Regions from separate parts of the Cellulosimicrobium sp. MI9406 genome, predicted to be linked through region 2. Evidence: riboswitches for the same ligand, from Rfam matches in the RefSeq annotation. Region 2 holds a riboswitch; the other holds the start of a gene.
The links. Region 2 has a riboswitch for S-adenosylmethionine ahead of MT994_RS07495 (ABC transporter substrate-binding protein). Riboswitches for the same ligand answer to the same signal wherever they lie in the genome.
Positions count from the first base shown of each region.

Region 1: it holds a riboswitch for S-adenosylmethionine, as region 2 does, so the genes downstream of both, MT994_RS00810 (hypothetical protein) here and MT994_RS07495 (ABC transporter substrate-binding protein) in region 2, are expected to answer to the same signal.

Region 1 covers NZ_JALIZI010000001.1:178,675-182,073, forward strand. Annotated here, with positions in the region: gene MT994_RS00805 (NERD domain-containing protein) at 1-854, opposite strand, end outside; gene MT994_RS00810 (hypothetical protein) at 920-1,519, opposite strand; SAM riboswitch class IV at 1,592-1,709, opposite strand; gene MT994_RS00815 (hypothetical protein) at 1,938-2,102, opposite strand; gene MT994_RS00820 (ubiquinone biosynthesis protein UbiD) at 2,229-3,399, shown strand, end outside.
Region 2 covers NZ_JALIZI010000003.1:415,316-418,714, reverse strand. Annotated here, with positions in the region: gene MT994_RS07505 (LLM class flavin-dependent oxidoreductase) at 1-172, shown strand, start outside; gene MT994_RS07500 (LLM class flavin-dependent oxidoreductase) at 303-1,400, shown strand; SAM riboswitch class IV at 1,578-1,691, shown strand; gene MT994_RS07495 (ABC transporter substrate-binding protein) at 1,796-3,399, shown strand, end outside.

The DNA of each region.
Region 1 (3,399 bases), on a different contig from region 2:
AGACCGACGTAGGCCGGACGGTCGCGCGCCGGCCACTGCTCGACGATCCGCTCGAAGTAGCGGCCGAGCCCGCGCGAGTAGCACAGGAGGGCGATCCGCTCGCCGGCTCGCGCTCGCCGTCGCGCCTGTTCGAGAGCGAGCCACGTCTTGCCACACCCCGCGCCGCCGACGACGCGCATCCGGTGCACCTCCGAGAGCGCGTCGAGCGTGCGGGACTGGTCGCGGGTCATCTGCTCGAGCCGCGTCTCGTGCTGCGCCGCGAGCGCCAGGTGCTCCGCCTGGCTGGGAAAGCCCCCGGTGAGCGACTCGACGAGGTCGGGGACGTCGTCGAGGGCGAGCGGCGCGTGCCCCTGGCCGTGGCGCTCGATCGCGTGCTTGACGCGGTCGGCCACGCCGAGCGGCCGCTCCAGGTCCGTGCGGTCGACGAGCATGTCTCGCGGCAGGTCGAGCGACGACCAGTCGGCCGGCACGTACCGGTGCGGCAGAGCGACGAGGTGCGCGGTGCGCGCCCCGCCGGCCCAGAGGCCGCGACGACGCAGCAGCGCCTGGAGCGCGTGCCGGGCCCCCTGCACCTGACGGACCGGGTCGATGCGGTGCCTACGGTCGCCGCTGCCCTGGTACCACGCGCCCTCGTGCCGGTCGACGTAACCGCCCTTGACCTCGATCGCCGCGATCCCGACTCCCGGCCACGCGACGAGCACGTCGATCTCGTACTCGTGCTCGTCCTCCTGGAGGTGCAGGCCGTGGACGACGACCGCGTCGTCCGGCAGCTGCGCGACGAGCGCCTCCCACACGGCGCGCTCTGCGCCGCCGTCGTCGGGAAACGTCGGGTCGGGGGGATACGCGTGCGGCATGACCTGTTCGTACCGCACCGGCCCGATGCCGTCACGGGTGCCGGCGGGACGGTGCGCCACCCTCATCAGATTTCACCCGCCTTCGCGGAGGCGACCACGCTTGCGGGATGCACGGCACGCACCCACGCGAGGTAGGCCGCGCGGCGGGCGGCGTCGTCGAAGCTGCCGTGGGCTGCCCAGTGGTCGTGCCAGGTGAAGAGGCGCTCGGGCCGCGAACGCATCGCGTCCTCGATGATGCCGTCCTGGACCGTCCGCCGGCCCCAGTACGGCGCGCTCGGGTCGAGCCGGAGGACGGGGAGACCCGTGGCGCGCGCCAGGCGCCACCGCTCGGGAAAGACCAGCGTCACGTAGGCGCGCATCCGTGGCTTCATCGGGTCGTCCTGGTGGCGCGGCGCGAGCGACGGCACGCCCAGTGCCGAGGTGAGACGCGAGTCGACGGCGAGGCAGTCCGCGCACACGGAACGCTGCACCCGCAAGGTCCCGTGGGAGTACGAACTACCCCGCAGGCACACCTGGCACAGGGTCAGTCCGGCGCCGACGGCGCACGCGCGGGACGGCGTCGGGCGGGGGACGCCGGTGTGGACGGGGCAGATCAGCCCTCCGTCGGCGGTGAGGAGGACGCGGCACGCCTCGTCGGTGCGGACCCAGTGGGTGAGGACGGACATCGGTACAGCCCTTCGTTCAGGGCCGACGACCGGTCGGCGCGCACCGTCGCGGTGCGGCCGAGGCGGACGTCGACCTCGCACTTCCCTCGGCCGGTCGGCCGGGGGCCGGTCTTCCTCCTGGGGCACCGTGCGCGAGGGGCGCGGTTGCCGGACCAGCACGCGGAGGGCGTATCGCTGGACACTCGTGACCTGGGCAGATGTCTACCTCATCCGCCGACGGACAGCAAGAACGCTCCTCGTGTCCGCCGGGCTCCGCGCCCTCGGAGCGGTGCCGAACCCAGGTCGCCTCGCAGCACCCGCTCCCCAGCCGCGCAAGGCGCGTCCGGCACAGGGTCGTCTCGGCGGGAACGGGGTGAGGTCTCTGATGGGCAGGAACTGCTCGGCCAAGGGGCCGGCGGAGTCGCCCGGTGGCGCGCCCTTAGCGGCCGTCCAACAACCCGATCGCGACGCCGACCACCAGCACCGCCACGATGACGACGACGCACCACAGCACCCCGACGAGCCCAGGCCGGGGCCCGTCGGGCCGTCCACCGTCGTCGGGCGGCCTGTCCTCGCGCCGCGGGTCGTCAGGCTGTCGGTCCATACCGCCAGGACACCACGCGGGCCGCGGGCGAGCGCGGGCAGGGAGCGGCCGGACCCCGCCGACGCGCGAGCCCCGGCACCGCTCCGTAGTCTCGCGGGATCCCTGGTTCCGGCGAAAGGTGACCCCATGACCGACGCCCCGACCCCTCCCCCGGCGACGGGCCGCATCGTGCTCCTCGGCGCGACGGGCTACACGGGCACGCTCGTCGCGCACGAGCTCGTGGCCCGCGGCGCGAGGCCCGTGCTCGCGGGTCGGTCCCAGGACCGGTTGGAGGCGCTCGCCGCCGACCTCGCCGCGGAGACACCGACCGCGACCGCACGGACCGCGGCGGCACCGTCCGCGACGGCACCGTCCGCGGCCCGTCACCGCGCCGAGCCCGCGGGCTCGCGCGAGGCCGGGAGCCCGCCGTCGGGCACCGCTGCGCGCACGCCGCTCGAGACCGCGGTCGCGGACGTCGACGACGCGCGGACCGTGCGTGCGCTGGTCGAACCGGGCGACGTGCTGATCTCGACGGTCGGCCCGTTCGGGCGGCACGGCGGCCCGGCGGTCGAGGCCGCGATCGAGGCGGGCGCGGTGTACCTCGACTCGACGGGCGAGCCAGCGTTCATCCGGCGCGTGTTCGACGAGCTCGGGCCGCGCGCCCGGCGCACGGGTGCGGCGCTGCTCACGGCGTTCGGCCACGACTGGGTGCCCGGCAACCTCTCGGGGGCGCTCGCGCTCCAGGAGGAGGGCGCCGACGCGGTGCGCCTGGAGATCGGCTACTTCCCCACCGGCGGCGGCGTGAGCGGCGGCACGCGCGTGAGCGCGCTGGAGACGGCGCTCGAGCCGTCGTACGCGTGGCGCGACGGCGGTCTCCGGAGCGAGCGCATCGCGGCGCGCGTCGTCACGTTCGACGTCGGCCCCGGCCGGCGCGTGCGGGGCGTCACCGCGGGCGGCACCGAGCCGTTCACGCTCCCCGGGCTCGAGCGGGGGCTGCGCGACGTCGAGGTGGCGCTGGGCGTGTCCGGTCCCGCGGTGCGGCTCGCGCCGGTGGCGACGGCGGTCGCGACGGCCGCGCTGCGCGTCCCCGGGCTCGGCGACGGCCTGCGGCGGCTCGCCCGCTCGCGCAGCGGGTCGAGCGGCGGGCCGGACGAGGCAGCCCGCGCGGCGTCGCGCACGCACGTGCTCGCGGTCGCACGCGATGCCGAGGGCAAGGTGCTGCGCCGGGCCCGACTCGACGGTCCCGACGCGTACGACCTCACGGCCCACTACCTCGCGTGGGGCGCGACCCGAGCAGCGGCCGGCGAGACGAACGGGA
Region 2 (3,399 bases):
GCAGGTCGCCGAGGCGCTGCTCGCGTACTACGACCTCGGCGTCCGCGTCATCTCCGCGCGCGGCTACGACCTGCTGGACGACGCGGTCGACTTCGGTCGCTACGTCATCCCGCTCGTTCGCGAGGACGTCGCGAAGCGCGACGCCGCCGCCGCCGAGGCCGCCGCGGCCTGACAGATCGGCAACCCCGCCCCGGGTCGGCAGCTCCGGTCGGGTTCGGCACCTGCGTGTGCCGAACACGACCGGAGCTGCCGAACGCGCCGGTACCGGCCCCCGGACGACGACGAACAACAAGGAGAAGGACGTGCGGTTCCAGGTACTCGACATCGTGTTCAACCCGCCCCACCCCGTGACCGGGGAGGCGGTCGCGCCGTCCGACCGGTTGAACCGGGTCGTGGAGACGGCGGTGCTGGCGGAGGAGCTCGGGTTCGACTCGTTCGCGGTGGGGGAGCGGCACGCCGGAGAGGTGCTGTCGTCGGCGCCGACGGTGATCCTCGGCGCGGTCGCGGCGCGGACGTCGCGCATCCTGCTGAGCACGGGCGTCACCGTGCTGTCGCTGCTCGACCCGATCCGCGTCGCCGAGGACCTCGCGACGGTCGACCAGCTGAGCCGCGGGCGGCTGGAGATCGTCATCGGCAAGGGCAACGAGGTGCTGCAGTACCCGCTGCTCGGGCTGGACATCGACAAGCAGTACGAGTACCTCCAGGAGAACTACCAGCTGCTGCGCCTGCTGCTGTCGGAGGAGGACGTCAGCTGGAGCGGGCGGCACCGCCACGCGCTGGAGCACGCGACGACGCTGCCGCGACCGTTCGCCGGGCCGTTCCGGATCTGGCACGGGTCGGCGACGTCGCGCTTCGCGGTCGACCTCGCGGCCCGGTACGGGGACCCGATCGTCAGCGCCAACGCGTTGCAGCCGCGCGAGAACTACCAGGTGCTCATCGACCGCTACCGCGAGCAGTACGCGGCGCACGGGCACGACCCGGCGTACGGGTACGTCGGGTCGGGCTCGGGCGGGCTGTTCCTCGCCGACACGACGGAGGAGGCGATCGAGCAGTACCGCCCGATCTACGAGGGCCAGGTCGCGGCGGCGGCGCGCCGGGGGTACGGGCCGGACGCCGTCGGGAAGGCACCGAGCTTCCGGACGGTCGAGGACGCCGTCGAGCGCGGGCCCGCGCTCGTGGGGTCGCCGGAGCGCGTGGCGGAGAAGATCCTCGACTACCACGCCTCGTACCGGCACGACCTGCAGTCCGTCTCGGTGAACCACCTGATCCCCGCGGCGCAGCAGGAGGACGTGCTGCGCCGGTTCGCGGAGGAGGTCGTGCCCGTCGTGCAGGCCGAGGTGAAGACGGACCTGTGGAGCCCGGCCGACACCCGCCGCGCGGCGGGGTTCACCGCGGCCTGAGCGATCGCCGGACCGGAGGGAGGGGCCCGTCTCGCCCGGCGAGGCGGGTCCTCGCCGTGCTCGTGGCAGCCCCGGCGACGGGTCACGACGACGCGGAGCAGGAAACAACCGTTCGTCTGGCGGGACGGCCGTCTCGATACTTGACTCACCTGGTCGAGATTGTCTTTCCTGCTCCCAGGTGACGAGCGTCAGCACGCAGGCCCGGCTCGCTGACCAGCAACCCTTCGACGTGACGGGGTGCTCCGGGAACGACCTGACCGCGTGGCTCCCGCCGCGCGGTAAGCACGGCACCCCGGTGGGTTCCCCCGCCGCGCCGGCCCTGAGCCCGGCGCGGTCGACCACCGGCGCCGGACGACCGCCGGTCCTCAGCCGGCACACGAGGAGAGCAGCACGACATGATCCCCACACCTCACCGACGCCGGTCCCTGACCGTCGCCGCGGCGGCCGCCGCGACGGGCCTCCTGCTCAGCGCGTGCGCGGGCGGCGGCTCCGGCGCGTCCGACGGCGACGGGTCGCCCAGCCCGTCCGGCGAGCCCGTGGCGGGCGGCGACCTGACGTTCGCCCTCACGGTCGACTCGCACTGCATCGACCCGCAGCAGGTCGGCAACAACGACGCCATCGCGGCGGCCCGCCAGACGGTCGCGTCGCTCACGGCGCAGGACCCGGAGTCGGGCGAGATCCTGCCGTGGCTCGCGGAGAGCTGGGAGGTGAACGACGACGCGTCGAGCTACACGTTCCACCTGCGCGACGACGCGACGTACGCCGACGGCACGCCGATCGACGCCGAGTCGGTGAAGACGAACTTCGACGCGATCGTCGCGCTCGGCGCGACGGCGTCGCTCGGGTCGCAGTACCTCGTCGGCTACGAGGGCACGACCGTCACCGACCCGCAGACCCTCACGGTGGACTTCGCGGAGCCGAGCGCGCAGTTCCTCCAGGCGACGTCGACGTTCTCGCTCGGCCTCCTCGCCCCGTCCTCGGCCGACCTGAGCGTCGAGGACCGCTGCGCCGGGAAGTTCGTCGGCTCCGGCCCGTTCTCCGTGAAGTCGTACACGCAGGACCAGGAGATCGTGCTCGAGAAGGTCGCGGGCTACGCGTGGGGCTCGGAGGCGAGCGACCACCAGGGCGAGGCCTACCTCGACACGGTGACGTTCAAGGTCATCCCCGAGGCGAGCGTGCGCAGCGGCAGCCTGCAGTCCGGGCAGATCGACGCCACGGCCGCGATCTCGACCGTCGACCTGCCGCAGTTCGACGGGAACGGGTTCTGGCTCGAGTACCGCGCCAACCCGGGCGTCGTGTTCAACCTCTTCCCCAACGAGTCGAGCCCGCTCGCGGGCGACGAGGCCGTGCGGACGGCGATCCTCCAGGGCATCGACCGCGAGCAGATCGCGGACACCGTGCTCAGCGCGCAGGACGAGTCGGCCACGAGCGTCCTGTCGCACTCGACCCCGCTCTACGAGAGCGTCGCGGACGAGCTCGCCTACGACCCCGAGGGCGCGAAGAAGATCCTCGACGACGCGGGCTGGGTCGAGGGCGCCGACGGCGTGCGGGAGAAGGACGGCCAGAAGCTCTCCACGACCGTGACGTTCTGGCAGGTGCCGGAGCCGCTCGAGCTCGTCCAGCAGCAGCTCGCGCAGATCGGCGTGGACCTCCAGCTCCAGCACGTGACCGTCGCCGAGTCGCAGGCGATCAAGGAGAGCGGCGACTTCGACTTCGACTACTACAACCTCACGCGCTCCGACCCGGACGTGCTGCGCACGATCTTCTCGGCGAACGCGCGCAACATCAACCAGCGCGACGCGGAGGAGGTCGACGACCTGCTCGACGCGTCGGCCGCGGCGACCGACCCGGCCGAGCGCCAGAGGCTCGTCACGGAGGCGTCACGCCTCCTGGTCCAGAAGGGGCACGCGATCCCGGTCTACGAGCTCTCGACGACCATCGCGGCCGCCGACACGGTCCACGGCCTGACGTTCGAGGCGTCGTCGCGCCTCGACTTCTA